Regions from separate parts of the Micromonospora sp. WMMD1128 genome, predicted to be linked through region 3. Evidence: riboswitches for the same ligand, from Rfam matches in the RefSeq annotation. Region 3 holds a riboswitch; each other region holds the start of a gene.
What was found. A riboswitch is a leader RNA that binds a small molecule or an ion and turns the genes downstream of it on or off. The one in region 3 is predicted to bind cyclic di-AMP.
Positions count from the first base shown of each region.

Region 1: another riboswitch for cyclic di-AMP. It lies ahead of O7602_RS06155 (hypothetical protein); the one in region 3 lies ahead of O7602_RS13030 (transglycosylase family protein).
Region 2: another riboswitch for cyclic di-AMP. It lies ahead of O7602_RS26040 (hypothetical protein); the one in region 3 lies ahead of O7602_RS13030 (transglycosylase family protein).
Region 4: another riboswitch for cyclic di-AMP. It lies ahead of O7602_RS18800 (C39 family peptidase); the one in region 3 lies ahead of O7602_RS13030 (transglycosylase family protein).

Region 1 covers NZ_CP114902.1:1,258,448-1,266,058, forward strand. Annotated here, with positions in the region: gene O7602_RS06130 (cellulose binding domain-containing protein) at 1-291, shown strand, start outside; gene O7602_RS06135 (hypothetical protein) at 403-807, opposite strand; gene O7602_RS06140 (STAS domain-containing protein) at 1,323-1,682, shown strand; gene O7602_RS06145 (SRPBCC family protein) at 1,819-2,271, shown strand; gene O7602_RS06150 (hypothetical protein) at 2,281-2,751, opposite strand; gene O7602_RS06155 (hypothetical protein) at 2,830-3,912, opposite strand; cyclic di-AMP (ydaO/yuaA leader) riboswitch at 3,917-4,047, opposite strand; gene O7602_RS06160 (cation diffusion facilitator family transporter) at 4,191-5,105, opposite strand; gene O7602_RS06165 (AAA family ATPase) at 5,180-7,297, opposite strand; gene O7602_RS06170 (alpha/beta hydrolase) at 7,484-7,611, opposite strand, start outside.
Region 2 covers NZ_CP114902.1:5,806,910-5,814,520, forward strand. Annotated here, with positions in the region: gene O7602_RS25995 (EndoU domain-containing protein) at 1-122, opposite strand, end outside; gene O7602_RS26000 (hypothetical protein) at 129-623, opposite strand; gene O7602_RS26005 (hypothetical protein) at 626-949, opposite strand; gene O7602_RS26010 (YbaB/EbfC family nucleoid-associated protein) at 949-1,374, opposite strand; gene O7602_RS26015 (CsbD family protein) at 1,522-1,695, opposite strand; gene O7602_RS26020 (heavy metal translocating P-type ATPase) at 1,765-4,017, opposite strand; gene O7602_RS26025 (heavy-metal-associated domain-containing protein) at 4,053-4,259, opposite strand; gene O7602_RS26030 (metal-sensitive transcriptional regulator) at 4,339-4,638, shown strand; gene O7602_RS26035 (YibE/F family protein) at 4,646-5,944, shown strand; cyclic di-AMP (ydaO/yuaA leader) riboswitch at 6,099-6,230, shown strand; gene O7602_RS26040 (hypothetical protein) at 6,234-7,259, shown strand; gene O7602_RS26045 (carbonic anhydrase) at 7,322-7,611, opposite strand, start outside.
Region 3 covers NZ_CP114902.1:2,845,548-2,853,158, reverse strand. Annotated here, with positions in the region: gene O7602_RS13040 (M4 family metallopeptidase) at 1-1,883, shown strand, start outside; gene O7602_RS13035 (YbaB/EbfC family nucleoid-associated protein) at 2,225-2,674, opposite strand; gene O7602_RS13030 (transglycosylase family protein) at 2,908-3,573, opposite strand; cyclic di-AMP (ydaO/yuaA leader) riboswitch at 3,572-3,716, opposite strand; gene O7602_RS13025 (LLM class flavin-dependent oxidoreductase) at 3,967-5,529, shown strand; gene htpG (molecular chaperone HtpG) at 5,675-7,507, opposite strand.
Region 4 covers NZ_CP114902.1:4,214,764-4,222,374, reverse strand. Annotated here, with positions in the region: gene O7602_RS18810 (hypothetical protein) at 1-57, shown strand, start outside; gene O7602_RS18805 (hypothetical protein) at 206-970, shown strand; cyclic di-AMP (ydaO/yuaA leader) riboswitch at 1,389-1,530, shown strand; gene O7602_RS18800 (C39 family peptidase) at 1,733-2,578, shown strand; gene O7602_RS18795 (hypothetical protein) at 2,644-3,207, opposite strand; gene O7602_RS18790 (alpha/beta fold hydrolase) at 4,129-5,067, shown strand; gene O7602_RS18785 (CDP-glycerol glycerophosphotransferase family protein) at 5,093-6,766, opposite strand; gene O7602_RS18780 (bifunctional cytidylyltransferase/SDR family oxidoreductase) at 6,780-7,611, opposite strand, start outside.

The sequences.
Region 1 (7,611 bases), 1.6 Mb from region 3:
GCCACCTACACGATGACGAACACCTGGCCGGGTGGTTTCCAGGGGGAGGTGGCGGTGCGCAACTCCGGCACCACGCCGATCGCCGGGTGGACGCTCACCTGGACCTTCCCGGACGGCCAGCGGATCAGCCAGCTCTGGGGCGGGTCGCACACCCAGACCGGCTCGGCGGTGACGGTGACCGACGCCGGCTGGAACGGCAACCTCGCCGTCGGCGGATCGACCACGGTCGGCTTCACCGGCACCGTCACCGGCGGCAACCGGGCGCCGACGGTGTCCTGCGCGGCCCGCTGACCGCGACTGCCGATCACACAGGTGGCCGCCCCCGGAGTACCGGGGGCGGCCATCGCTTTCGTGACCGGAGCCGTGACCGAGGACGGCTGCCGCGTGCGGGACGAGGTGCGGTCAGCCGTCCAGGCCGGCCGGGGAGTTCGGCCGGTCGACGTCCACGAACTCGATCTCGTCGGCGTCGCGTCCCCGGCTGCCGGCCGCCCGGGCGGCCGTGCCGGCGGCCCAGCCGATGGCGGCGCCGGTCAGGGCCGCCGCGATCAGCAACGTCCACGGCAGCGCGGGCCGGCGTCCGGCGAGCGCGTCGAAGGCGAGGCCGGCCCGGCGGCGTGCCTCGTCGGCGGCGGAGCCGACCAGGTCGGTGGCGTCGTCGGCCAGGCCGGAGGAGTTGCGGCGGGCGGAGAGGGCGGCGTCCCGCACGCTGTCACCGGCGGCGCCGACGGCAGTGAGCAGGTGCTGCCACGCCTGGTCGGCGACCCGCTCGGGCTTGCTGCGGCGGTCCATCAGGCTGGATCCGAACATCGTTCTACCTCCTCGGGTGCCGAAGCCCGACGGCCACTTCGGACTCCGGCGTTCATCCGGCGCGTCACGGTTCACTCCCACGCGCAGTGCCCCGGGAAGCCCTCCGCCAAACCCCACGCGGCTGGATCTTGGTATTAAGCCGCCCCCGGAGGGGCGATTCCGTACCAAGATCTCCGGGCTCCCGAGATGCGGACGGCGGGTACCGGGAGGTGGGAAGCGGGGGCGGAACGGGACGAAGCGGGTGAACGCGCCGAGCGGGCGGGTGTTGGTCGCGACGTGCCTGCGCCCGCTACCCTGGGTCAGCGGATCGGCCGACTCGGACCTGTCGTTCGGCCGATCGCGGTCCGCGTCGAAGGGGAAATCGGAACCCGTAAGTCCGGATTGGGTTCGCCCAGGTGTGCCCAGTCCGCAAATTGCTCATCCCCGGGGGTGGCGACCGGGGCCGTTGGAGGAATACTCTCGGTCGCGGCCCGCGTACTGATGAGGCGCCCGAAGGGGCGAGTGGAGGTGCTCGCGTGAGCCTGTCGATCGTGAAGTCGATGCGTCCGGGTGGGGTTGTCCAGATCGCGCCCCGTGGGGAGATCGATGTCGACACCGCATACGAGGTGCGGGAGTCGATCGCCGAGGTGCTGGCCAAGGGCCGCCCCGCACGGATCGAGCTCAACATGCGGCTCGTCACGTTCATCGACTCCGTCGGCATCAGCGCCATGGTCGCCGGCTTCCAGACGTGCGAGGTCAGCGGCGTCAAGCTCGTGGTCACCGAGCCGAGCCGGTTCGTGCACCGGCAGCTCTGGGTGACCGGCCTGCTGGGCCTCTTCGGCGCGCCCGAGCCCTGGTTCGCCGACGAGGCGCCCGAGGTGCTCCCCGGCGCCTGACCGTCACCGGCCCACCCCACGTCGGCGCGTCGCGTTGACTCCACTCGGCCCTCGCCGGTCGGGGACCTTCGACCCGTTGCCAGCCCGGCCCCGGTACGGGACGATCGTCCGGACCCATGACGGCGAGGGGGGCGGGTTGCAGAGCAGCGACAGCTTCAGCTACACCGTGCAGGCCCGGTGCAGCCGGGCGGACGCGGTGGCCCTGCTCGGCGACCTGAGCCGGCAGGGCGAGCTGCATCCGTTGATCGTCCGGGTCCGGCAGTTGCCGCCCCGGCCGGGCGCGCTGGCGAGCTACGCGATCACCGACCGGTTGGAGCTCGGCCCGCTGCACTTCCCGGTGACCTACCAGGCGGACGTGTTGATCGCCAACGAGGACGAGGTGGTCACCGTGGCCCGGCAACAGCCGGCGACGACGGTGCGCAACCACACCCGGATGCGCGACGAGACCGACGGCGTGGTGCGGATCGACGTGGAGATCACCCTCACCGCACCGGCACCGCTGTTCGGCTACGCGTTCCGGCAGGCCCGGGCCGCCCACCTGGGTCTCGCCGCCCGTCTCGGCGCGACCCTGGAGGGTCGACCGGCCTGACGTGGCGACTCAGCCGCTGCGGCGCAGCCGACCCCACGGCTTGTACGTGGACAGCACGGTGGCGACCAGGAGCAGCGTGGTCGAGACGGCCGGCGGCACCACCAGATCCACCCGCAGGTGGGTGTCGGCGGCCCCGGCGAGCGCGCCGAGGTGCCGGATCCGGGGAGTGAGCAGGAGCAGCACCAGGCCGAGCATCACGGTGGTGAGCGCGAACTTCACCAGCACCCAGCGCCAGCGCAGCAGACCCCACGGGGTGAGCAGCGCGCTGGCGGTGCCGACCAACCAGACCGCCACGCTCAGCGGCGCGAACAGCCAGGTGGCGAGCAGTGCCGCCGCCGGGTACACCACCTCCGGGTCGGCGCCGCGCAGCCCGGCCACGCCGAGCGCGAGCAGCCCCAGGTCGGTGCCGAGCCAGCCCAGCGAGGTGACCAGGTGCGCGGTGAGCAGCGCCTTACGGCCGGCGGGGGAGAGTCGTCCCATGCGTCGATCGTCGACCGCCGCGTGGCCCACGTCGTGGGCCACGCGGCGACACCCGGTGTACGTCGGGGAGCGTAGTGCTCAGTAGACCGACAGGTGCACGTGGTTGGTGTGGTCGCTGGACGGGTCGCCGTTGCCCCCGCTGTAGGACTTCCAGCCGCTGCTGGGCAGCCAGATCTCCTTGAACCAGATCACGTAGAGCACGGCGAGCCGGTCGGCGTTGCGGATGAAGTACGCGGACAGGTTGTTGCCGTACGTCTTGTCGCCGCCGCTGGCGACGCCGCCGAAGCCGTTCTTCTGGGCCGCGAAGTCGCAGGCCCGCCCCTTCGGGTGTTCACCCGAGCCGCTGGGTCGGTGGCAGGAGACGTACCTGGTGAAGCCGGCCGCCTTGGCCTGTTGCAGCGCGTGCAGCGTGCGCGGGGTGATGCAGCCGCTGGCCGGCGTCGGGTCGTTGACGCTGCACGACTCCGCCGGCCACGAGCCGTCGGAGTTGCGCTTGGCCGGCTTCGCGTTGGCCGAGGACGAGCCTCGGGCGCTGCTGCCGCCGCCACTGCTGCCGGCGCTCGCCGGCGGCTTGCGGTTGGCCACCTCCAACGCCCGTTCGGCCTGCTCCTTGCGCTTGGCCATCACCGCGACCTGCTTGCGCTGCTCGCTGATCTCGACGGTGAGCGCGGCGCGGGTGCGGACCGCCTCGTCCCGGGTGGCGATCAGCTCGCGCAGGGTCCGGTCCTCGTGCGCGGCGACGGTCTCCAGGGCCGCGGCCCGGTCCATGAAACCTTCCGGGCTGTTGCTGGCGAGCAGCGCCGCGGCGGTGCCCATCCGGCCGGTGCGGTACGCCACCCCGGCGATCTCGCCGACCTTGGCGTCGCGTTCGGTCAGTTCCGCGCCGATCGTGGTGAGCCGGTCGTTGAGCTGTTTCTGCCGGTTGACCGAGTTGTTCAGCGCGGCCTTGGCCTCCAGCCAGCCCTTGCTCGCGGCGTCGAGCTGGGCGCGCAGGGTCGGTGTGCCGCCCTCGTCGTCGTCGCCGGGTGCGGCGGCGAGCCGGCCGGTCGGCGCCGCCGTGGCGGGGGAGACCGGCACGGTCGCGACGCCGAGGGCCAGCGTCGCGACGAGCAGGGCCGCCAACCGGGCGGCCGTCCGTCGTACAGGTGCCACTGTGGGCATTCACGTGTCCTTCCGTCAACCGCCGACCGGGTTAGCTGACGGGTTCGGGACGGAAGATCCCTACCGCTGACGCGGATGCACCCCACGTACGTGGTTCCCCGGCTCGCCCCACGGGCGATTAGGCGATGGCCGCTCCACCGGCGCCGGAGTGACGCCCGTGGGTTGGCCGCGATCGAGCCTACCGGCGCGGCCCGGACCCGGCTCCACCAGCCGGAGCCGAATACCGGGCAAAACCGGCAATTGTCAACAATAGCCACCCAGATTTAAGTTTGTTCTAATTACCACTCGGTCGGGCCGCAGCCGCCGGCGGACGCTCCGGGTTCGATCTGCAACGTGGCGTGATCGATCGAGAAGTCCTCGTGCAGCGCGGCCCGGGCGGCGGCGAGCACGGTGGCGACCTCGGCGCGCGGGTCGGTGGTCAGGTGCGCCGAGGCGACGTCCATCCCCGAGGTGAGTGTCCACACGTGCAGGTCGTGCACCTCCGCCACGCCGGGCACGGCGGCCAGCCGGTCGTGCACCGCGGTCACCTGGAGGTGCTCCGGCGCGGCCTGCACCAGGATGCGTACCGCGGCCCGGCCGAGCCGCCAGGTGCGCGGCAGGATGAACAGGCCGATCGCCACCGCGACCACCGGGTCGGCCCACCACCAGTCGGTGAACGCGATGACGATCGCCGCGCCGATCACCCCGAGCGAGCCCAGCAGGTCGCCCAGCACCTCCAGGTATGCCCCGCGCAGGTTGATGCTCTCCTGTGCGCCGGCTCGCAGCAGCGCGAAGGCGGCGATGTTGGCCAGCAGCCCGAGCACGGCCACCACGAGCATCGGCCCGGCGAGCACCTCGGGCGGCTCGCCGAACCGGCGTACCGCCTCGACCAGGACGTAGACCGCGACGGCGCCGAGCAGCACCGCGTTCGCGAGCGCGGCGAGCACCTCGAGCCGGTAGAGCCCGAATGTGCGCTGCGGGTCGGTCCGGGCACGCCGGGTGGCGGTGATCGCGGCGAGCGCCATGCCGATGCCGAGCACGTCGGTGAACATGTGCCCGGCGTCGGAGAGCAGCGCGAGCGAGCCGGTCGTGAAGGCGGCCACCGCCTCGACCAGCATCAGCACGGTGAGCAGCGCGAACGCCGCCCAGAGCCGGCCGGCGTGGCGCTGCGCCGCGTTGGTCACCGCGCCGCTGTGGTCATGACCTGCACCCACGCGCACACCCTCCGCCCCATAGCTCGGCCGGAACCAATCTATGCTCACATCGCTATGTGTGCAAGTGAGGTGGGTCAGCCCACCGGGTCGAGCGTGGTCAGCCGCTGGGTGGCCCGGGAGAGCGCGACATAGAGCGTGCGTACCCCCGAACCGGGGTCGGCCCGGATCTCGCCCGGCGCGACGAGCACCACCCCGTCGTACTCCATGCCCTTGGCCTGGAGGCTGGTCACCACCTGGAGCCGGCCGGCGCCGAGCTGGCCCAGCCAGCCGGCCACCTCGTCCCGGCGCGGCACCGGCGTGATCACGCCGACCGTGCCCTCGACCTCGGCCAGCAGCGCCTCGGCCGCCTCGACCGTGGCCGCGGGCAGCTCGGCCGCGGCCACGGCGCGCTGGACCGGCGGCACACCCGTCGAGCGCACCGCGTCGGGAAGCGTCAGGTCCGGGTACAGCCGGCGGATCTCCGCCGCCGCCACCGCGAAGATCTCCGCCGAGTTGCGGTAGTTGGTGGTCAGCTCGTAGCGGTGCCGGCGCCGCCGCCCCAACGCCTGGTCCCGGGCCCGGTCCAGCTCCTGCGGGTCACCCGTCCAGGCGGTCTGCGCCGGGTCGCCGACCACCGTCCAGGACGCCAGCCGGCCGCGCCGCCCCACCATCCGCCACTGCATCGGTGAGACGTCCTGCGACTCGTCCACCACCACGTGGGCGTACTCGCGGTAGTCCGCCGGGCGCTCCCGGGCCGCCGCGCGGGCGGCGCGCTGCCGATCGGCGTACGTGCTCAGCTCGCGCACGCCGCCGGCGAGCTGGTACGGGTCGCGCTTCGGCCGGGCCCGCTGCACCGGCTTGCCCAGCAGCGCGTCCAACTCGTCGAGCAGGGCGACGTCGGCGACCGTCGGGCCCTCGTCGGCGAGCGTCAGGTAGGCGTCGGTGAGCAGCCGGATCTCGGCCGAGGAGAGGATCCCGCCGGCGTACCGGCGCAGCCGCTCGGGCCGGGCCAGCCAACCCAGCACGTGGCGCGGGTGCAGCCGGGGCCACCAGGCCCGCAGGAAGTCGCGGAACTCCGGCCGTTCGATGATCTCGTCCTCGAACGCGGGCTGCTCCGGCAGCCGGCCCACCCGCAGCGTGCGGGCCTGCGCGTAGAGCGCGGCGAGCACCGCGTCGAACGCCGCCCGGCGCACCTCGTTGCGGCGCGCGCCCCGGGTCAGCGTCCGGTCCCGCACCGCATCCAACGCCTGCCGCTCCAACCGCAGCAACTCACCGCGGTAGAGCAGGCGCAGCTCGGCCGGGGAGTCCGGCACCGCGTCCCGGGCCGCCCGTTCCAGCACCCGGCGCATCCGCAGCGACCCCTTCACGGCCGCCACCTCCGGCGGGTCGGTCCGCGTCGCCGACAGCCCCGGGAACAGCGAACCGAGCGAGTGCAGGGTGGCGGTCTCCTCGCCGAGCGAGGGCAGCACCGAGGCGATGTACTCGACGAACACACCCGACGGGCCGACCACCAGGATGCCGCCGCCGGCATAGCGGGCACGATCGGAATAGAGCAGGTACGCGGCCCGGTGCAGCGCCACCGCCGTCTTGCCGGTCCCCGGGCCGCCGGAGACGATCGTGACACCGTTGCCGGGGGAGCGGATCGCCTCGTCCTGCTCCCGCTGGATGGTGGCGACGATGTCCCGCATGCCCCGGCCGGTGGCCCGGGACAGCGTGGCCAGCAGCGCGCCGTCCCCGACCACCGCCATGTCCGCCGGGGCGGCCTCCGGATCCAGCAGGTCGTCCTCGATCCGGGTCACCTTCTCGGCCGCCGACTGGATCGTGCGCCGGCGCACCACACCACGCGGCTCGGCCGGGGTGGCCTGGTAGAACGCGGCGGCGGCGGGGGCCCGCCAGTCCACCACGAGCGTCTCGGCGTCGTCGGCGCGTACGCCGAGCCGCCCCACGTGCAGCACCTGCCCGGTGCGCAGGTCCAGCCGGCCGAAGACCAGCCCCTCGTGCTCGGCGTCGAGCACGTGCCGGCGCTGCGCGGCGTGGAAGACCATCGCGTCCCGCTCGACAAGCGCGCCGAAGGTGCCGACCCGCGCCATCCGGTAGCCCTCCCGCTCGGCGTCGGCCGCGGACCGGCGCAGTTCGGCCAGCCGGGCGTACACCCGGTCGAGGTGCCGCTGCTCGGCGGCGATCTCCCGGTCCAGCGTGGTCTGGTCGGTCAACGCGGTGCTCCTGTGGTCGGACGGCGCAACGGGCTGAATGAGGGTACGGGCCGCCGGCAAGCCGGACGTCGGGGCCATGCCGCTGACCGGCACACGCCGGTGCCGGTTGCCCGTTATCCGGCTGTTCCCACCCGTTTCCCGGCCGCCCGTACGCCGGTCAGGCGGTTACCTGTTCCCGGCCGCGGGTCAGGCCGCCACCCGGCGACCGGCCGCCCGGCGTCGCCGACGGGCTACGGCCGGCGCGGCCGACCGGGCGCCCGGCGCGGCCGGGCCGGCGAGCACCCGGCGCAGCACGCTAGCGACGGCGGCGTTCA
Region 2 (7,611 bases), 3.0 Mb from region 3:
CCGCCGAACACGTGCTCGGTGAAGTGCGGGTTCATCCGGCCGGGCCGGCTCCGGGTCTTGGTGCGTTTGAGAAACCGCAGCGCGGCTCGCATCAGCCTGCCGCCGGCCTTGCCGCCGCTCATGTCAGCTCACCCGTCGACGAGTTTCCAGAGGACTTCCTGGACGAGGTTGCCGACGATCGTGCGGGTCAACTGCTGGAAGACCGGGATCTCCAGCAGCGAGGCGCCGAAGGTGACCGCCGCGGTGGCGATGGCCTGGGCGATCTCGATGGCCAGGATGACCAGTTGCACGATGACGGCGACCTTGAGGGCGAGCACGATCGCCGCGCAGATGATCAGGCCGGTGCCGGTGAGCACCGCGGCCGTCACCCCGTCGCGGAGGCTGTCGGCGGGGCTGTCCTCCCGGTTCCACCAGGTCTGGAACGCGGTGATGTCCTGGCCGGTGTGCTGCGTCCAGACCGCCGCCGCCCCGGTGTTCGCCTCGGCGACCACGCCGGAGAGGGTGCCGGAGAACCGGATCCAGGCGTTGCCCATCTCGAAGAGCTTGACCTCGTCCGCCTCCGGCCAGGTGTAGCCCAGGACGCCGAGCAGCGACCGCAGCTCGCCGGGCAGCTCCAAGCCCATCGTCAGCCTCCCAGTGACCGGCGCAGACCGTCGAAGCCCTGCGTGATCCTGGCTTCGACCTCGGCGTAACGCGCGGCCATGTCACCGAGATCGATGCCGGCTGCGGAGATCTCGTCGAGCGCGGTGTCGAAGCATTCGAAGGCGAACGCGGAGACCTCGTCGTGCGCGGCCCCGATCAGCGAGCCGATGTCGTCGGAGCCCCAGGGGCGACCGAATCCGGCCAGCTCGGCCCGGAACGCGGTGAGCGCCTGACCGAACCGGGTCGCCGCACCGCCCAGCGCCTGCCCGGATGCGCCGAGCGCGTCGGGGTCGACCTCGACCGGCATCAGCGACCGTCCCGCTTGGAGAGCCGGTCCTGCGCCTCGACGAGCGCGTCGGTGAACGCGTTGAACTGGCGGCCGGCGTCCTCCTGGATCCGGCGTAGCTGCTCGCCCAGGGAGCCCAGGTCAACCTGGCCGGGGACGGCGGCGGTGGCCTGTTCCTGGAGGTCGGTGAGCGCGGCGTTGACCGCCGCCTCGATCTCCTCGGCCAGGGTTTCGCTCGGCATGCGCATGACCCGTGGATCCAGGGCCACGGCGGTGAGCCGGCCGGGCAGGCCGGCGGTGACCCGGATCAGGCCGTCGGCGGCCTCACCGACGCCTTCCGGTGGCGCGGGCGGCGCACCGGCGTCGGCGGCGTTGTGCCGCTGCAACGCGGCCATGGTCTCGGACAGGACCCGGCCGAGGCCGGACGGGTCGGCGGGTTGGGCCATCGCACAGCTCCTGCCGGAATCGAGGTCGCTTCGCATCTTATGCACCGAACGCGAGCCGGGGTGGCCCCGGGTGAGCGACCGTGGATGGTCCTGGACAGCACGCCGGGCCGGCCCGAAGGCCGGCCCGGTGGTGGTGCGAGGCGTACGTCAGCTCTTGAAGGCGTCCTTGATCTTCTCGCCGGCCTGCTTGAGCTTGGCGCCGGCCTGGTCGTTGCGGCCCTCGGCCTCGAGGCGCTCGTTGTCGGTGACCCGGCCGACGCCCTCCTTGACCTTGCCCGCGGTGTCCTGGGACGTGTTGTCGATCTTGTCGTCGAGACCCATGGGAACCTCCAACTCAGCAGTTGCGTGACGACAACTGATTACCCCGACGGCCGCCGGCCCAATCCAACGTCACCCGATCGGGCGGAACCGCCGCAGCCGCAGGCTGTTCGCCACCACGAAGACCGATGAGAAGGCCATCGCCGCACCCGCCAGCATCGGGTTGAGCAGCCCGGCGGCGGCCAGCGGCAGCGCCGCCACGTTGTAGGCGAACGCCCAGAACAGATTGCCCTTGATGATCGCGAGCGTGCGCCGGGAGAGCCGGATGGCGTCCGCCGCGGCCCGCAGGTCGCCCCGGACGAGGGTCAGGTCGGCGGCCTCGATCGCCACGTCGGTGCCGGTGCCCATGGCCAGGCCGAGGTCGGCCCGGGCCAGCGCGGCGGCGTCGTTGATCCCGTCGCCGACCATGGCCACCACCCGACCCTCGCGCTGGAGCCGCTCGACCACCGCCACCTTGTCGGCGGGCAGCACCTCCGCGATCACCTCGTCGATGCCCACCTCGGCGGCCACGGTGGCGGCCACGGTGGCGTTGTCGCCGGTGAGCAGCACCGGGGTGAGCCCCAGACCGCGCAGCCGGTCGACCGCCGCCCGGCTGGTCGGTTTCACCGCGTCGGCCACCGCGAGCACCCCGCGGGCCCGCCCGTCCCAGCCGGCCAGGACCGCCGTGCGGCCGGCGGCCTCCGCGCCGGTCGCGGCCCGCGACACCTCCTCGGGTACGTCGAGACCGCGCTCCCGCAGCAGTCGGTTCCGCCCGACCACCACGCTCCGCCCGTCGACGGTGCCGGTCACCCCGAGCCCTTCGACGTTGGCGAAGTCGACCGCGACCGACGGTCCGGCCTGGGCCGCCGCCTCGGCGACCGCCCGGGCGATCGGGTGCTCCGAGGCCGCCTCCAGCGCGCCGGCCAGCCGGAGCAGCTCGGCGGCGTCCTCGCCGGTGGCGGGCCGCACCTCGGCCAGCGCCATCCGGCCGGTGGTGACGGTGCCGGTCTTGTCCAGCACCACGGTGTCGACCCGCCGGGTGGACTCCAGCACCTCCGGCCCCTTGATCAGCACGCCGAGCTGCGCGCCGCGCCCGGTGCCGACCAGCAGCGCGGTCGGGGTGGCCAGGCCGAGCGCGCACGGACAGGCGATGATCAGGACGGCCACGGCGGCGGTGAACGCGGCGGTCGGCCCGGCGCCGGTGGCGAGCCACCAGCCGAGCGTGCCGGCGGCCAGGGCGATCACGATCGGCACGAAGACGCCGGAGATCCGGTCGGCGAGCCGCTGCACCGCGGCCTTGCCGGTCTGGGCCTGCTCCACCAGCCGGGCCATCTGGGCGAGCTGGGTGTCCCCGCCGATCCGGGTGGCCCGAACGACGAGCCGGCCGCCCGCGTTGATCGTGGCGCCGACCACCGTGTCGCCGGGGCCCACCTCGACCGGTACCGACTCACCGGTGAGCATGCTGGCGTCGACCGCCGAGGTGCCCTCCTCGACCACGCCGTCGGTGGCGATCTTCTCCCCGGGGCGCACCACGAACCGGTCGCCGACCACGAGCTGGTCGACCGGGAGCCGGACCTCCTGCCCGCCGCGTCGTACCGCCACGTCCTTGGCGCCCAGTTGGAGCAGGGCCCGCAGGGCGGAGCCGGCGGTGCGCTTGGCGCGGGCCTCGAAGTATCGACCGGCCAGGATGAAGACGGTCACCCCGGCGGCGGCCTCCAGATAGATGTTGCCGGCGCCGTCGCTCCGGGTGATGTCGAACCGGAACGGGTGGGTCATCCCCGGCATGCCGGCGTCGCCGAGGAAGAGCGCCCAGAGCGACCACCCGAACGCGGCGAGCGTGCCGAGCGAGACCAGGGTGTCCATGGTCGCCGCGCCGTGCCGCAGGTTGACGAGCGCGGCCCGGTGGAACGGCAGCCCACCCCAGACCACCACCGGCGCGGCAAGCGTCAGCGAGAGCCACTGCCAGTAGTCGAACTGCCAGGCCGGGACCATGGCCAGCACGATCACCGGCAGGGTCAGCACGGCGGAGACCCACAGTCGGGTACGCGGGCCGCGCAGCTCGTCCGCCGGCTCACCGGCCACGGTCTCGCGAGCCGGCGCGGGCGGCGGCGGCACCACGGCCGTGTAACCGGTCTTCTCCACGGTCGCGATCAGGTCGGCCGGGGCGACCTCGTCGGCGTACCGGACGGTGGCCTTCTCGGTGGCGTAGTTCACCGTGGCCTCGACGCCGTCCATCCGGTTGAGCTTCTTCTCGATCCGGGCGGCGCAGGACGCGCAGGTCATCCCGCCGATGGCGAGTTCGATCTGGTTCGGCGCGGTGGGCAGCGCCTTTCCCGTGGCGGTCATCGGTGCCTCCTCGGTTGCGCGGGTCCGTGGACCCGTCAGGCCCCGGCGAGGTCGTAGCCGGCCTCGTCCACGGCGGCGCGTACGGCGTCCGCGTCAAGCGGGCTCTGACTGGTGACGGTGACCCGGCCGGTGGCCAGGTCCACCTGGACGTCGGTGACGCCCGGCAGCGCGGTCAGCTCGGCGCTCACCGCGTTGACGCAGTGGCCGCAGGTCATGCCGTTGACCTGGTAGGTGGTGTCCATCTCGCCCTCCGATCCGATACCCCCCAGGGGTAGGAGTCGAACGTTAGCATACCCCCGAGGGGTACGCTATCCTCGGCGCATGACCACGCCGCCCACCCCGACCCGGGGCTACACCGCCAGCAAGGACCAGCTCCTCGCCCGGCTCCGGCGCGTCGAGGGCCAGGTCCGGGGCGTCGAGAAGATGGTCGAGGACGACCGCTACTGCATCGACGTGCTGACCCAGATCTCGGCCGTCCAGGCCGCGCTGGACAAGGTCGCCCTGGGCCTGCTCGACGGCCACGCCCGGCACTGCATGCACGAGGGCGCCGCCGAGGGCCGGGCCGACGAGATGGCGACCGAGATGATGGCTGCCGTGGGCCGTCTCATGAAGCGCGGCTGACGGGCCCGTGGGCGCCGACCACGGCCGTACCGTCCCCGCGCCGCCGCGCGTACGCCGAATCCTCGTCGCGACCGTGGTGCCGCTGTTCGTGCTCACCGTGGTCGCGGCGCTGGCGCTGTGGCCCCGGCACGGACCGGAGCCGACGGGCGGCGCGAACGTGCCGCGTCACCACGGCACGGTGACCCGGGTGGTGACCGAGCCCTGCCCGCCGACCCCGGAGGAGCCGGCGGGCGCCGCCGGGCGGTGCGGCACCGTGACCGTCGCCGCGGAACAGGGCCCGGACGCCGGCCGGGAGGTCGAGACGCCGATCCCCGCCGGGCCGGGCGCGCCCCGGGTCGAGGTCGGTGACGAGGTGATCCTGGTCGAGCTGACCGACCCGGCCGATCCGGCGGCGACGACCTACCACATCGCCGAGCACCAGCGCGGCACGCCGCTGGTGTGGCTGGTGGCGCTCTTCGCCGCCGCGATCGTGGCGTTCGGCAGGTGGCGCGGGCTGGCCGCGCTGGGTGGCCTGGTGGCGAGCTTCGCCATCCTGCTCGGCTTCGTGCTGCCCGGGATCGGCGCCGGCCGGTCCCCGCTGCCGGTGGCGATCGTCGGCGCCGCCCTGATCATGTTCGTGGTGCTCTACCTGACGCACGGGATCAGCGCGCAGACGTCGGTGGCGGTGCTCGGCACGCTCGGCAGCCTGGTGGTCACCGGGGCGCTCGGCACGCTCGCCACGGCCGCCACCCACCTGACCGGCTTCGGCAGCGAGGACGCCACCACGCTGTCGATGTTCCAGGGCGACGTCGACCTGCACGGGCTGCTGCTGGCCGGCATCATCATCGGCTCACTCGGCGTGCTCGACGACGTCACGGTCACCCAGGCGGCAACCGTCACCGAGTTGGCGCGCGCCAACCCGGGGCTGTCCCGGCGGGCGCTCTACCGGGCGGCCACCCGGGTCGGCCGGGCGCACATCGCGTCCACGGTCAACACCATCGTGCTGGCCTACGCGGGCGCCTCACTGCCGCTGCTGCTCCTGCTGGTCGCCGACTCCCGCCCGGTGAACGAGATCCTCACCAGTGAGTTCCTGGCCCAGGAGATCGTCCGAAGCGCGGTGGCCACCATCGGCCTGATCGCCGCCGTACCTCTGACCACCGCCCTCGCCGCGGTCGTCACCACCGCCGGGCGGCGCGGGCCGGACGACGACCCGGCGCCGCCCGCCCCGCGGTCGCCGCGGGAGCGGGACGAGGCGCTTGAGGCGCTCGGCGGGGCGCCCGCCGAACGTTGGCCCGGCGACCCGAGGAGTACGCAGGCCGCATGGTGACACTCCGCAGCGTGACGGCCGGAATCAAACGCGATGCTGGTCACGCTGGGCAATGTCGAATTCTCGCGATTGGTCGGCTTCCGGACGTAGATCCCCGGTCGGGGTGTCGGGTAACCTCGCTGCCGGTCACCGCCGAAGGCACGCACCGGTGCCTGCGGTACCGCCGCCCAATCGCCTCCGGGCGAGCCGGGGAACCAGGTACATGGGGTGAATCCGCGCGAGCGGTAGGGGCCACTTCCGTCCCGAACCCGTCAGCTAACCCGGTCGGCGGCCGACGGAAGGGAACACTGTGACGGCACCCCTGCGCCGCTGGCTCACACCCGTGGTGGCCGTGCTCGCCTCGTGCGCCGTGCTGGCCGGGCCGACCCCGGCGACAGCCGCCCCGCACGCCGCCGCGCCCAGCCCCTCCGGGCACGCGGAGGACGACGACCCGCCGCTCATCACCGAGGCGATCGACTCCGCCAACCGGGCGTACCTCCAGGCCAAGACGAAGCTGACCACCTCGCAGAAACGCCAGAAGCTGCTGGCCGCCGAGGTGAGCGCGGCGGAGGCCGAGTTGGAGGCGCTCAGCCCGCAGGTCAACCAGATCGCGGCACAGTCCTATCGGACCGGTCGGATGGGCGCGATGGCGATGCTGCTGGAGAGCGACTCGCCCGACTCGTTCGTCAGGCGTGCCAACGCTCTGGACGAACTCAACCTCTTCAACGCGCAACGGCTCACCGCCATCAACGCCGCCAAGAACCGCGCCGCCCAGGCCAAGCTGGCCATCGACGCCGAGGTGCGCGAGCAGGAGAAGCAGACGAACGCGATGGCCCGGGAGCGGACCGAGGCGCAGAAGGCGCTGAAGCTCGTCGGCGGGCTGGGCTTCACCGGTGGTCTGGTCTCGGCCACGTCGCCGGTCGCCAAGGTCGGCCCCGGCCGCACCGCCGACGGCGGGTGGAAGTCGGAGTCGTGCAGCGAGAACGACCCGACCACCTCCGGCTGCGTCACGCCGCGCACGCTGCACGCCTACAAGGAGGTCAAGCGGGCCGGCTTCAACCGTTTCGTGGGCTGTTACCGCCCCGGCGGGCCGTGGGAGCACCCCAAGGGCAAGGCCTGCGACTGGTCGCTGCAGAAGAGTGGCTTCTCGCCGTGGCACAACAACGACACCCGCAGGTACGGCAACGAGGTGGCCGCGTTCCTCATCCGCAACGCCGACCGGCTGGGCATCTACTACGTGATCTGGAACCGGCAGATCTGGTTCCCGGCGACCGGTTGGAGTTCCTACAGCGGGCCGTCCAACCACACCGACCACGTGCACATGTCGCTGCTCTGACGCCACACACACGCGCGCGAAGGGGCCGCCCGCGGGCGGCCCCTTCCGTCTGTCCGGTGCGGTCAGCCGGCGAGCGCCGGATCCGCCGGCGCGGCCGGCGCGGGCAGCGGAGCCGGTGACTGCGCCACCGTCCGCACCTCGCCGCCGCTGAGCCGGTAGGACATGCCGACCACCGCGCACGCCCCGCCCGCCACCCGCCCGGCGAGGACCGTCGACCGGGCCAGCAGGGCCTCCACGGTCTGCGCGATGTGGACGTCGATGATGCCGTCGAGATCCTCGACCCCCTGCCGGGCGGCCCGGAGCAGGCTGGGCGAGACGGCGTCCACCACCGCGCCGAGGTGTCCGGCCGGGG
Region 3 (7,611 bases):
ACCTCCAGGCCGGTTCCGACGACGCGTTCGTGCAGAAGCCCGTCATCTCCTCCGAGGGCACCCAGTACGTGCCCTACGAGCGCACCTTCAAGGGCCTGCCGGTGGTCGGTGGCGACTTCGTGCTCGCGACCGACTCCGCCGGCAACCTGAAGTACGCCTCCGTCGCGCAGCAGCGCCCCATCGGCGCCCTCGCCACCACCCCCAAGCTGACCTCGGCCGCCGCCGTCAAGACGGCACGTGCCCAGCTCAAGACCGTCAGCGCGGTCGAGGGCAGCACGCTCGTCGTCTACACGCTCGGCGCCAAGCCGGCGCTGGCCTGGGAGACCACGGTGCGCGGCACCGGCGCCGACGGGCCGAGCCGACTCACCGTCGACGTCGACGCCCACACCGGCGCCGTCCTGGGCACCCTGGAGCACGTCGTGAACGGCACCGGCACCGGCGCCTGGAACGGGCCGAGCCCGCTCACCCTGAACACCACCAAGTCGGGCAGCACCTACACCATGAAGGACCCGAGCGTCACCAACCTCAGCTGCCAGGACGCCGCGAACAACAGCACGTTCAGCGGCACCGACGACGCCTGGGGCAACGGCACCGCCACCAACAAGGAGACCGGCTGCGTCGACGCGTTGTTCAGCGCGCAGACCGAGCACAAGATGCTCAGCCAGTGGCTGGGCCGCAACGGCGCCGACGGCAACGGCGGCTACTGGCCGATCCGGGTCGGCCTGAACGACCAGAACGCCTACTACGACGGTTCCCAGGTCCAGATCGGCAAGAACACCGCCGGCCAGTGGATCGGCTCGCTCGACGTGGTGGCCCACGAGATCGGCCACGGCATCGACGACCACACCCCGGGCGGTATCTCCCGCGGCGGCACCCAGGAGTTCGTGGCGGACACGTTCGGCGCGGCCACCGAGTGGTTCGCCAACGAGCCGTCCAGCTACGACGCGCCGGACTTCCTGGTCGGCGAAAAGATCAACCTGGTCGGCTCCGGCCCGATCCGCAACATGTACAACCCGTCGGCGCTGGGCGACCCGAACTGCTACTCCAGCAGCGTGCCCTCCGGCGAGGTGCACGCCTCCGCCGGACCGGGCAACCACTGGTTCTACCTGCTGGCCAACGGCAACAGCCCGACCAACGGGCAGCCCAGCAGCTCGACCTGCAACGGCGGCAGCGTGACCGGCCTGGGCATCCAGAAGGCCATCAAGATCATGTATAACGCGATGCTGCTGAAGACCTCGTCCTCGTCGTACCTGAAGTACCGCACCTGGACGCTGCAGGCGGCGAAGAACCTCTACCCGAGCGGCTGCACCGAGTTCAACACGGTCAAGGCCGCCTGGGACGCGGTGAGCGTGCCGGCGCAGTCGGGCGACCCGACCTGCTCCGGCGGCGGCACGCCGTCCCCGACCGCCACCTCCACCCCGCCGTCGGGCGGCTGCTCCGGCAACAAGCTCGCCAATCCCGGCTTCGAGTCGGGCAGCGCGAACTGGAGCGCCACGTCCGGCGTCATCACCACCGACAGCGGCCAGGCCTCCCACAGCGGCTCGTACAAGGCGTGGCTCGACGGCTACGGCTCCTCGCACACCGACACGCTCAGCCAGTCGGTGACCATCCCGTCCGGGTGCCGGGCGACGCTGAGCTTCTGGCTGCACATCGACAGCGCGGAGTCGACCAGCACCACCGCCTACGACAAGCTGACCGTCAAGGCCGGCAGCACCACGCTCGCCACCTACTCCAACCTGAACAAGGCCACCGGCTACGTGCAGCGGTCCTTCGACGTCTCGTCGCTGGCCGGCACCACGGCGACCATCTCGTTCAGCGGCGTGGAGGACGCCTCGCTCCAGACGTCCTTCGTCGTCGACGACACCGCGGTCACGCTGAGCTGACCGCGACGCGGAACGGCCGGTCGTCGTCCTCCTCGACGGCCGGCCGTTCCGTATCCCCGGCTCCCGGCTCCCGGCTCCCGGCTCCCGGCTCCCGGCTCCCGGCTCCCGGCTCCCGGCTCCCGGCTCCCGGCTCCCGGCTTCGAGATCTTGGTACGAAACGGCCCCTATGGGGGCACTTTCCTACCAAGATCTCTGCCGTTCCCGCTATTCGGAAGGTCAATCCCAGTAAGCAGACCAGGGAAGGCGCGTTCGCCGACGCCGGCGCTTTGCCGGAGCACCGGGCGAGCAGTCGGACGCGGCGCGGCCGGTGCCGCATGGGCCGGCCGGGTGGACGGACCTGGTCAGGCGGGGCGGGCGGCGCGGGACGCGACGGCGCGGTCTCGCCGGATGCGCGCGGCCACCTCGTGCATCGCGCGGCTGAACAGCTCCGCCTGGTCGGGCAGGCCGCCGAGCCGGGCGGCGAGCGCGTCGGTGTCCGCCCGGGCCGAGGCGCTGACCTGCGCGTCCAACTCGGTCAGCGCGGCGTTGACGGCGACGACGAGGTGTCCGCAGAGGACGTCAAGCGGCTCGTCGGCCAGCGCCGGGTCGACGGCGACGGAGTCCAACCGGCCACCCTGGACGGCGACCGCGCGCACCCGGCCGCCGGCCGCCGTGCCCTCGGCCCGGAGCAGCTCGCCCGGCTCGCCGTCGGCGTGCACGGTGGCCCGGGACCGCATCGCGGCCAGCGCCTGCTGGGTGCGGGTCAGCAGCTCGTCGAGGCTCGCGGCGGCCGAGAACGCATCGTTGGTCATATCCGCGCTTTCTTCACGTCCTAGCCAAGCCTCGTGACCATAGCAACCGTCGACGTCGGAACCTCGTCACCCGCCGTACCGGACCGGCCGCCGACGCCGCACGCAGGACGTACGCCGGCCGTTCCCGGCGTGTCGCGCGACGGCGAACGCCCGGCCGGACGGCCCGGCCGGGCGTTCGCATCGCTCGTGGGCGCGACGCGGTCCCCAGGATCGCGACGCGACACGACTCAGGATCAGCGCAGGCGCAGCCGCTGACCCGGGAAGATCAGGCCGGGGTCCGCGCCGACCACGGCCCGGTTATCCGCGTACAGCGCACGCCAGCCCCCGTCGACGTGCTGGGTCGCGGCGATCTCGGAGAGGGTGTCCCCGGGCCGCACCAGGTAGGTGCCCGCGACCGGCGCGCTGCTGGAGCGCTTCGGCGCGGACGCCTTCTTCGGCGCCGACGCCCTCTGCGAGGAGGTGGCCTTCTTCGCGGACGTGGTCGAGCCGGACTCCTTGGCGGCGTACTTCTTCGTCGACCCGCCCTTCTTGCCGCAGACCGGCCAGGCGCCGATGCCCTGCCCGCGCAGGACCTTCTCGGCGACGGCGATCTGCTCGGAGCGGCTGGCCAGGTCGGCCCGGTCGGCGTACTTCTGGCCGCCGTAGCCGTTCCAGGTGCTCCGGGAGAACTGGAGCCCGCCGTAGTAGCCGTTGCCGGTGTTGATGTGCCAGTTGCCGCCCGACTCGCACTGCGCGACGGCGTCCCAGTTCACGCTCGCGGCGCTGGCCGGCGCGGCCGGCCCGAGCAGTGCCGCGGCGCCGGTGGCGGCGCCGGCGACGATCGCGCCGACAGCGGTCCGGCGGGCCGTGGCGCGGTGGACCACGCTCCGGCGGTGCCGGGCTGAGTATGCAGTTGACATGTGGATTCCTCCACGCCGACGAGGTGAGCTGTCGGGTTCGGGCCGAGGAGCCCGGCCGCCGGTGGCGGCTTCACCCCGAGGTGACGTGCACCGTGGAACCTGTGGGTCCCCCGCTCCCGCCCGAGTTTCGGTTCCGCCGGGCCGGCGGCGGGATTAGGCGTTACCGGCCCGTGGTGTCCGCGTCTGCGAACGGAACCGACGCTAGGGACGAATATCCGCGATTGCCCACTTCTTGTGACGTTCTTCACCCAGCCGGGCGATCGGGCCAGGCGAGCGCGGTGGGGGCGGAATCGGTCGCGCCGCACGGGATCGGTGCCGGGTACACGGCCGTCCGGCCCGACGACGGAGCTACCGTGGGCGGGACCGGGCAAGATCACGCGAGGAGCGGGGCGGATGACCGAACACGGACACGAGCTGACCTTCGGCGGCTTCCTCACCCCCGCCGCCGGGCACCCCGAGCAGGTGGTGGCGCTGGCGACGCTCTGCGAGCAGGCCGGGCTGGACCTGGTCACGTTCCAGGACCACCCGTACCAGCCCGGCTTCCTGGACACGTGGACGCTGATGTCGTACGTGGCCGCCGCCACCGACCGGATCGGCCTGGCCGGCAACGTGCTCAACCTGCCGCTGCGTCAGCCGGTGGTGCTGGCCCGCAGCGTGGCCAGCCTGGACCTGCTCACCGGTGGCCGGATCGAACTCGGGCTGGGCGCGGGCGCGTTCTGGGACGCCATCGAGGCGACCGGCGGCCGGCGGCTCTCCCCCGGCGCGGCGGTCGACGCGCTCGACGAGGCGATCACCGTGATCCGCGAGGTCTGGGACACCGGCCGGCGCGGCATGATCCGGGTGGCCGGCGAGCACTACCGCGTGGTCGGCGCGAAACGCGGGCCGGCCCCGGCGCACCCGGTGGGCATCTGGGTCGGCGCGTACAAGCCGCGCATGCTGCGGCTGGTGGGGCGCGCCGCAGACGGCTGGCTGCCGTCGCTGGCGTACCTGCCGAAAGGGCCGGACGACCTGCCGGCGCTCAACACGCTCGTCGACGACGGCGCGCGGGCCGCAGGCCGGGACCCGGGCGCGATCCGCCGGATGCTCAACGTCACCGGCACGTTCGCCCGCTCGTCCACCGGCTTCCTCGCCGGCCCGCCGGAACAGTGGGTGGAGGAGCTGGCCGGGCTGACGCTGGAACACGGCATCACCACCTTCATCCTCGGCAGCGACGAGCCGCGCGCGATCCAACTCTTCGCCCAGGAGGTGGCGCCGGCCGTCCGGGAGCTGGTCGCCGCCGAGCGCACCACGCCGGGCAGCGGCGCCCGCGCGGTCGCCGAGGAGCAGGCCGCCACCGGCTTCCCGACCGCGCTCGCGGTCACCCCCACCCCGGATCCGGGGGTACGCCTGAGCGCGCGCCGCCTCTGGGACGAGGCGGACCGGCCGAGCGCCCCACCGGCGCCGGCCGGACACGTCTACCCGGCCCGTGCGCAGGCCGCCGGGCAGCACCTGGTGGACGTGCACGACCACCTGCGCCAGGAGCTGGCCCAGGTGCGTGACCTGCTGGCACAGGTCACGCGTGGCACGGTCTCGCCGGGCGGGGCGCGGGCCGCGTTGAACGAGATGACGATGCGGCAGAACAACTGGACGCTCGGCGCGTACTGCGCCGCGTACTGCACGGTGGTGACCCAGCACCACGGCCTGGAGGACGCCTCGATCTTCCCGCACCTGCGCCGCTCCGACGCGGGCCTGGCACCGGTGCTGGACCGCCTCGAGGAGGAACACGTGGTGATCCACGGGGTGGTGGAGAGCGTCGACCGGGCGTTGGTGGAGCTGATCGGCTCGCCCGGCGACTTCACCGCGTTGCAGGAGGCGGTGGACCTGCTCACCGACACGCTGCTGTCGCACCTGTCGTACGAGGAGCACCAGATCGTCGAGCCGCTGGCCCGCCACGGCTTCTTCCCCGGCCAGCTATGAAGGCGGGGGCCCCGCTTAACGCCTGCGGTATAGGAAGGGGCCCCGCTTAACAGTTCTGATCCACCTCCCCCGGCTCGCCCGGCAGAGGTGTTAACCGGGGCCCCTTCCTATCGCGTAGGCGATAAAAAGGGGCCCCGCCTTGCACCTACAGGTTGCGGGCGAGACGGTCGGCGAGGACGCGGGTGAAGCGGGCCGGGTCGGTCAGCTCGCCTCCCTCGGCCAGCAGCGCCATGCCGTACAGCAGCTCGGCGGTCTCGGTCAGCGCGGCGCTGTCGCCGCCCTCGCCGTGGGCCTTGCGCAGCCCGGTGACGAGCGGGTGGGTCGGGTTCAGCTCCAGGATCCGCTTGACCCGCGGCACCTCCTGCCCCATCGCCCGGTACATCTTCTCCAGCGTCGGCGTCATGTCGTGCGCGTCGCCCACCACGCAGGCCGGTGACGTGGTCAGCCGGGTGGACAGGCGGACCTCCTTGACGCTGTCGGCGAGCGCGCCGCCGAGGAAGGTGAGCAGGTCGGCGTACTCCTGCCGTTCGGCCTCGGCCTTCTCCTTCTCCTCCTCGGTCTCCAGGTCGACCTGGCCCTTGGCCACCGAGCGCAGCGTCTTGCCGTCGTACGCGCCGACCCGCTCGACCCACACCTCGTCCACCGGGTCGGTGAGGATCAGCACCTCGTAGCCCTTGGCCCGGAACGCCTCCAGGTGCGGCGAGTTCTCGATGGTGGCCCGGTTGTCGCCGGTGGCGTAGTAGATCTCGGTCTGCCCGTCCTTCATCCGCTCGACGTAGTCGCGCAGCGTGGTCGGCTCGGCCGGGTCGTGGGTGGAGGCGGCGCGGACCAGGTCCAGCAGCGCGTCGGTGTTGTCCGGATCCTCCAGCAGACCTTCCTTGACCACCGGCCCGAACTCGGTCCAGAACGTGCGGTACGACTCGGCCGACATGTCCTTGAGCGTGCCGAGCACCTTCTTGACCAGCCGCCGGCGCACCGCGCGGATCTGCCGGTCCTGCTGGAGGATCTCCCGGGAGATGTTCAGCGACAGGTCGTGCGCGTCCACCACGCCCTTGACGAAGCGCAGGTAGTTGGGGATCAGCGCCTCGCAGTCGTCCATGATGAACACGCGCTTGACGTAGAGCTGCACGCCGCGGCGGCCCTGCGGGGAGAACAGGTCGAGCGGGGCGTGCGAGGGCAGGAAGAGCAGCGCCTCGTACTCGAAGGTGCCCTCGCCGCGCATGTGGATGGTTTCGAGGGGGTCGGCCCAGTCGTGCGCGACGTGCCGGTAGAACTCCTTGTACTCGGCCTCGTCGACCTCGTCCCGCGAGCGCGCCCAGAGCGCCTTCATCGAGTTGAGCGTCTGCTCCTCGCGGGTGGTCTCGCCGTCCTCGCCGGGCTTCTCCACGGTCATTCGGATCGGCCAGGAGATGAAGTCGGAGTAGCGCTTGACGATCTCCCGGATCGTCCACTCGGCGGTGTAGTCGTGCAGGTTGTCCTCGGCGTCGACGGGCTTGAGGTGCAGGGTGACCGAGGTGCCCTGCGGCGCGTCCCCGACCTCCTCGATCGAGTAGGTGCCTTCGCCGCTGGACTCCCACCGGGTGGCGGTGGTCTGCCCGGCGCGGCGGGTCAGCAGGGTCACCTTGTCGGCGACCATGAAGGTGGCGTAGAAGCCGACGCCGAACTGGCCGATCAGCTCCTGGGACGCGGTGGCGTCCTGCGACTCGCGGAGCTTGCGCAGCAGTTCGGCGGTGCCGGACTTGGCGATGGTGCCGATCAGCGCGACGACCTCGTCGCGGGACATGCCGATGCCGTTGTCCCGGACGGTGAGCGTGCGGGCGTCCCGGTCGACGTCGAGGGAGATGTGCAGGTCGGACGTGTCGGCCGACAGCTCCTTGTCGACGAGCGACTCCAGCCGCAGCTTGTCCAGCGCGTCGGACGCGTTGGAGATCAGTTCACGCAGGAAGACGTCCTTGTTCGAGTAGATCGAGTGCACCATCAGCTGCAACAGCTGACGTGCCTCGGCTTGGAACTCCAACGTCTCGACCCGGTCGCTCACACCGGCTCCCTTCCTCTCGTGGCGGGCCTACGGCGGAAAGGATA
Region 4 (7,611 bases), 1.4 Mb from region 3:
GTCCCGGCGGGTCCGCCGCCGGCACCGGCCGGCCCGCGGGCCCCGCCCGCGCACTGACCCGCCGCGGGCCCGCCCCCGCCGCCCACCCGAACCTCACCCGCACCCGCCCTCGGCGGCCCGGCCGCGTCCGGATCCCGGTCGCGCCCCCCCGCCCCGACCGGCCGTGCGGAATTCCCCGTCACCGTCTCCCGTGAGGTGCCCGCCGATGTCACAGACCGTTCTCCTCAACTTCCTCACCGCGGTCCCCGAGGCCGCCGCCATCTGGTCGGCCCTGACCGTGCTCGCCCTCGTCCTGCTCACCGTCCTGGTCGCCCGCCCCGAACGAGACGCCGTGACCGAGGCCGAACCCGACCCGGCAGACGTCGAGGCACTGCACCGGGCCGACCTGACCCGGTACGCCGACGAGGTGGCGGTGGCCGCCGCCGGAGCCGCCCAGACCGCCAGGCGTCGCCGCGAGCGGTGGCTGGCCGCCCAGGACGAGGCGGAGCGCGCCTGGGCGGCGTACGACGAGGCGGACTCGGCCGCCCGCCGCCTGGCCGGCACCGCCGCCCTGCCCGAACCACATACGCCTCGCACCCCGTCCGAGTACGCGGCGCGGGAACGCTGGCTCCGTCACGCCGCGATGGCGGCGCACTGGCGGGGCGACCTGACCGCCCGCCAGCTCGCCGACGTGCTGGCCGGCCGCAACGGGTGGGACCCCTGCCACCACCCGGCGACGCAGGAGATCGTGCTGGCCCGGACGGTCCGTGACGGCCGCCGAGCCGCCTGGGAGACGGCCGCCGAGCGGGAACGGCTGGCGTGGCGGGACACCGAACTGGCCGCCGAGTCGGCCCGGACGCTCGCCGCCGAGGCGTACGCCGCCGCGACGGCGCTTCGGCCCGCGCCGGCGTTCCGGGCCGCGCCGGCGACCCGTGTCCCGGTGCCCGCCCCGGTGCGCAGCGCCCGCTGGCGTCCGGCCCGCGTCGGCTGAGCGGCGGTGTGGGGTCGGGCGGCGGTCCCGGGTCGGGCGGCGGTCCCGGGTCGAGTGGCTGCCTCGGCTCAGTGGCTGCCTCGGCTGAGTGGCTGCCTCGGCTGAGTGGCTGCCTCGGCTGAGTGGCTGCCTCGGCCGAATCGTTACCGAACGCGGTGAGCCGGGTCACCGGCCCGGTGTGCCGTCCGAGCCGATGTCCTGCTTCGCGGCCGGAGTCCGTTTTTCCTCCCGCCGGACGTCCGGTTTCCGCCGGCCGGCGTCGTCGAAGCCCCTTGTCCCATTGAGTCACGTCAGTGATCGGCTGCACCGAAATTGTAGTCGCCAAGCACGTTTCCGCAGGTGGGAGCGCTTGGCATGTGTCGTACCCATCGGTAGTGTCGGCGCGTCCGGTGCGGTTGTCGATCGCCGATGGCGTCGCCGTGCCGACCCGCCTAATCGTGCATACGAACCGGGGACCCACAGCAACACCGGGGTGAATCCGCGGAGCCCACGGCCCGCGGTAGGGCGTACTTCCCGCCCGAATCCGTCAGCTAACCCGGTCGGCGGCCACGGAAGGAGCTACCTCCTCGTGTCAACCAACCCCCGATCGTCCCCCCGCCTCCACGGCCTGCGGGGGCCGGCGCGCGCCTGAGGCGACGCGTACCCGACCCCTGATCCGCCCGGCGTCCCGGGCCATCACCCGCGGCCGTCCAGCCCGTCAGCGCGCGTGAGTCCCTCCGCGCGTAGGGCCGGCGTGTGCCGCCCACCCCCGTGGAGGAATCCGTGAAGCACCACCTGAAGCGTCAACTGCGGCGGCTCGCGACCGAGCGCCCGTACCAGATCATCGCCGGTTCGGCGGCGGCCCTCGTGCTGGCCGGTGGCGCCGGCGCCACCCTGACCGCCACCGACGGCGCCCCGGCTCAGCGGGACACCGCCGCCGTGGCGGACCTCGGCTCCCGCCTCAACGACGCCGCGACCCGGAGCGAGGCCAGGGTCGCCGTCCCGTCGCCCAGCGCCTCGCCGAGCGCGTCGCCCAAGCCCTCTCCCACGGCCTCGCCCGTGGCGAAGGTCGCGGCCAAGTCCGCCGACCCGGACACCACGCCGAAGGCCAAGCCGAAGCCACCGTCGAGCAAGGTGCTCGACTACGACTACCAGGCCCAGACCACCTACTACTACTGCGGTCCGGCCGCCGTGCGGAACGCGCTCAGCGCCGCCGGCATCGAGCGCAGCCAGGACACGCTGGCCGTCGCGCTCGGCACCACCGAGATGGGCACCAACTCGGCCGAGGACACCACCCGGGTGCTCAACCAGCAGGTCAAGGGCGACCCGTACCGGACCCGCATGATCGCCGGCGCAGCCACCCCCGGCCAGGTCGACCGGCTCCGGGCCGACGTCGTCAACGCGGTCAGCAACGGCCGGGCGGTCGTCTCGAACATCGTCGGCGACGCCACCGACACGAACGGCGGCTGGCACTCGTTCCCGGGCGGCCACTATGTCGCCGTGATCGGCTACAAGAACGACGGCCGGACGGTACGCATCGCCGACTCGGCCGACCCGTCGCTGCCGTCGTACTGGGTCGCCACGGCCGACCTGGCGAACTGGATGGCCACGCGAGGTTACTCCGCCTGACCTTTTCGGGTACGCGTGAAGGCCGGCACCCCGTTGTTGCGGGTGCCGGCCTTCAGCGTTGTTCGTCAGCTGTTCCAGTGCTTGGTGACGAGGTCGGTGGCCTGGTTCTCCCACTGGGCGTAGGCGTCGGGGTAGGCGCTCACCTGGACGGTCTGGGCGGCCTCGGTCAGGGGCATGTCCTGCCAGCCGTCGACCTGCTTCAAGCCCTTGAGGAAGGCCAGGGTGGAGTATTCGGGGTCGGTGATCTGCTCGGGGGTGCCCCAGCCGGAGGAGGGGCGCTGCTGGAACAGGCCGAGGGAGTCGTGGTCGTTGGTGTCGCCGAGGTGGCCCAGGTTCTCCAGCTTGGATTCCTGGAGGCTGGTGGCGATGGAGATGACCGCCGCCCGCTCGGGCAGGCCCGCCTTCTTCGTCGCGGCGATGATCGCCTTGACGTTGGCGGTCTGCTCGCCGTTGAGCGTGATCGTCGACTGCTTGCCCTCGGCCTGCGCCACGGCCGCGGCGGCGGCGGGCTTGGCGGCGGTGGTGTGGGTGGGGGTGTCGGCGTGAGCGGCGATCGGACCGGCGAACACACCACCGGTGAACGCCAGACCAGCGATACCCAGGACGCTCTTGCGCAGGATCGTGTTCATCAGGGGGCTCCATTCCGGGGGTCGACACACGCACCGTGGGAGGGTGGCGCGCGGGCGAGCACCGTCAGGCGCTCACAGCGTTTCGGGGGGATCCGACGTGGTCCGCGGGGCCAGGGCCGCATCGCGGGTGGGCCGGAGTGACTGTGTAACGACCGGCTGCCCACCGTCATTCCCGGGGGCCGGGTCGGCCGCGCCGCGACGGGCGCTGGCCTTGCTCGATCGTTCACCGGGTTACAACGCCCGCACCCCCGCGACGATTCCGCCGCCAGAGTGCCACCCACCACCCCCGAACCGGACACCCCACCCAACCGCAACACCCGACGACACATGGCAACCGGATTCCACACGCCGTCAACACCCCCAAGCCCACTAACGGGGAACGCCCACGGGTGCCTCAACACGCCCGAGACGTCCATAGCGTTCCACCCGCGCGCCGTTCAGGCGACGACTGGAACGCTATGGCCGTCTCAACGCGCCCGAGACGTCCATAGCGTTCCACCCACGCTCCACCCGCGCCACGACTGGAACGCTGTGGACGTCTCAGCGCGCCCGAGACGTCCATAGCGTTCCACCCACGCTCCACCCGCGCCACGACTGGAACGCTGTGGACGTCTCAGCGCGCCCGAGAGGGCCATAGCGTTCCACCCGCGCGCCGTTCAGGCGACGACTGGAACGCTACGGACGCCTCAGCACGCCCGAGACGGCCAAGCGTTCCACCCGCGCTCCGCCCCGGGCCACGAGTGGAGTGCGCGACCGTCGGACCGGAGTCGGTCATAGGTGCGCCCCGGCACCGGCGGGGTGACGCGCAGGGTGGGCGTCCAGCCGGCGTCGCCGCCGAGGCCCGGGCACGATGCGTCGCGCGCGCGTGACGTCGGTGTCCGCTCTCGCGCACCGTGTCCGTCCGGTGGCAGACTGCGCCGTATGGGCGATGCGAGGGGGACCCGTCACCTGGTGCTCCTACACGGCATGGGGGCCACCGGCGAGGTGTGGTTGCCGTGGGCGCCACTGCTGGAGCGTCACTGGCCAGGACGCTGGCTCGCCCCCGACCTGGCTGGACACGGCTGGTCGCCGCCGCTGCCCCCGAGGGCTGCCACAGGCGGGGCCGCCCTTGCGTCGGGAGACGCCGACGGGGTCGCGGCCGTGCCTGGTGTCGCCGCCGCGTCGGGAGGCGCCGATGGGGTCGCGACCGCGCTCGGTGTCGCCGCCGCGTCGGGAGACGCCGATGAGGTCGCTGCCGCGCCCGGGGCCGTCGATGAGGGCGCCACCGTGACCGGGTACTCCTTCGCGGCCCTGGCTCAGCGCGTCGTGGACGGGTTCGGGGCGGTCCGGCTCGGCCCGAACGACCGGCTGGTGCTGCTCGGGCACTCGCTCGGTGGCGTGGTGGCGCTGGCGCTGGCCGCGCGCCGGCGGGGCCTGCCGGTGGACGCGGTGGTCGGCCTCGGCATCAAGGTGGCCTGGTCGCCGGCCGAGCTGGCGAAGGCGGAGGAGTTGGCCGCCCGGCCGGTGACCTGGTTCGCCACCCGTGACGAGGCGGCCCGTCGTTACCTGCGGGTGTCCGGGCTCGCCGGGCTGTTCGCTCCGGACCATCCGGTGGTCGACGCGGGACTACGCCGGGGCGACGGGCGCTGGCGGTTGGCCATGGATCCGGCCGCGTTCGCGGTGGGGGCGCCTCGGCTGCCGGCCCTGCTCGCCGCCGTCGACGTGCCGGTGCTGCTGGCCCGGGGCGAGCGGGACCCGATGGTGACCGACGCGCAGCTCAAGGAGTTGGGCGTTCCGGTGGCCACGCTGCCGGGGCTGGGCCACAACGCGCACGTCGAGGATCCCGCGGCGGTGCTCGCGCTGCTCGACCCGTACCTCTAGGACCGGTTCGGGGGGACCGACCGGCCTACGGCGTGCGCGGCGCCGGGACGGCGAAGTCCGGCTCCAGCTCGCGCCGGGCGGCGGTGAGGAACGCCTCGGCGTAGCCGTCGGTGGGGAAGTCGCCCAGGTAGCGGGTCCGGGCGGCCCAGCGGTCGGCCGCCTTCGGGTCGGTGTCCAGCAGCGCGGTGAGCACCTCGTCCACGTTGGACATGTCGCGGCGCAGCACGTAGCCGGAGCCGGCGAGGGGGAACCGCTCGACGAAGTGTGCGCCGTCGGCGCCGGTGTCGGTGACCGCGTACGGCTTGCCGGAGTAGAGCCAGTCGGAGATGACCCCGGAGACGTCGGAGACAAGCGCGTCGGCGCGGTTGACGCACTCGGTGAGCGTCAGCTCCCGGGTGGCTGCCGCGCCCCACAGGTGCGGCCGGCCGGTCCTCGCCCGGTCGGCGGCGAGCAGTTCGGTGAGCCGGGCGAGCTGCCGGGCCGAGGCCGGGTTCCGGTCGGTGTAGGGGTGGGCGCGCAGGATCACCGCCGCCCCGCGGTCGAGCAGCCGGCGGATCAGCGTCTCGGCCACCGGCAGCGAGCAGTAGTTGGCGTCGGCGTGGTGCCCGGTCCAGGTCGGGGTGTAGAGGACGGTCGGGTGCGCCGACGCGGGCGCGTGCTCCCGGCGTACCTCGATCTCCTCGACCTGGGGGCGGCCGACCACGACGAACTTCTCGGCGGGGATCTCCACGCCGGCCCGGGCGTACCTGTCGATGGCCGCCTGCCCGGCTACGAAGATCTTGTCGAAGATCGCGGAGACCGGGTTGGCGCTCGGGGCCTTGTCGCTGTCGCCGTGGTGCAGTTGTACGTGGGTGAGCTGGTGGAACCGGATGCAGTGGGCGTTCTTCGCGCCGTGGTTGACGTAGAACGCCACCCGCAGGCTGGGCGCCAGGGCCTCGTCCAGGGCCTTCAGCGTGGGGCAGAGGACCACCGGGGCGCGGGTCGCGGCGGCCACGGTCGGCAGGAACTCCGGTTCGCGCAGCACCACCAGGAACGGCCGGCCGATCCGTTCCAGGTACGGCAGCCACATGGTCACCTGGTATTCGGAGCCGGGCGGGGCGGAGAAGTGCAGCACGAACTCCGGCTGGTGCCGGCGCAGCGCCCGGCCGATCGGGCCACCGCCGGCCGGCGGCCGGAACCGGCGGCGGGCGAGGTCGAGCGCGACGGCGGCGCAGCCGGCGCCGACGAGCAGCGTGGCGACGAGCGGGAGCCAGGCCGGCAGGGCGGGCGCGGCGGCGAGCGCCACCAGCGCGAGCAGCACCAGCAGCGCGTCGCCGAGCCGGGCGGCGACAGGTGGCGCCCAGGAGCGGACCGGCAGGTTGGCCGCCCGGATCTCCAGCGCGGCGGCCTGGCGCAGCGGCCCGACGAGCAGCACCAGGCCGAGCAGGACGAGCGCGGTCACGGCCAGCGCCGGGTCGAACCCGTCGTCGGCCCGGCGGGCGTAGCCGACCAGGATCCCGGCGGCCACCAGCACCGTCTCGACGAGGCCGTCGGCGCTGGGCCGGACCCGCCGTTCCCAGGCGGTGGCGGCCAGCGCGGCGACCGCCACGGCCAGCCCGGCGGCGGTGGCGCCGGTGAGTGCCAGCAGGAGGAACGCCAGCACCGCCAGCCCGCTGGTCAGCACCCGGGCGAGCAGTTTCCGGACCAGGTCCCCACGCATCTGGTTCGTCCCGTCAGGCGTCGGTGGTCAGCTCGGACCGGTGCGGGCCGGGTTGCGCCGGCACCGCGGCCACCGGCTCGCCGGGGGCCCGCCGGACGTCGACCACCTGGCCGGTCAGCTCGGAGATCAGCACGTCCAGGGACGCCTGCGCGACCGCCTCGGAGGCGAGCAGGGTGTGCTCCGGCTCCTCGCCGAACGCCCTGGTCCGCATCGGGGTGGCGGTGCGTTCCGGGTTGACGCAGTTGACCCGTACGCCGAACTCCGCCCACTCGTCGGCGAGCGCCTGGGTCAGGTTGACCAGGGCGGCCTTGGTGGCCGAGTAGAGCGCGTAGCGGGCCCGGCCCCGGGTGTAGGAGCTGGACGTGTAGAGCAGCAGTTGGCCCTTGGTCTGCTGGAGGTAGGGCAGCGACTGCCGGGCGATGGTGACCGGCCCGACGAAGTTGACGTGCAGGAGGCGGTCCATCGTCTCGTCGTCCATCTCGGCGAGCGCGCCCTTCTCCAGGATCCCGGCGGTGACCACCACGTGGTCGATCCGGCCGGTGGCCTCGAAGGCGGTCTTCAGCGCGGCGGCCACGTCCTCGGCGCGTTCGACGTGGGTGCCGGTGGTGGAGCGGCTGAACGGGAAGACCTGGGCGCCGTAGCGGCGGGCCAGCTCGGTAAGGTCGTGGCCGATGCCGTAGCTGCCGCCGAACACGACGATGGTCCGGCCGGTCAGCTCCTCGGCGTAGCCGCGGTGGGTGAGCCGGGGCGCCTGGGCGGCGGCGAGCTGGAAGAGCTTGTCGGCGAGGTGCACGTCGACCGGGTGGGTGACCTTGATGTTCTCGTCCGAGCCGTCGATCACCTTG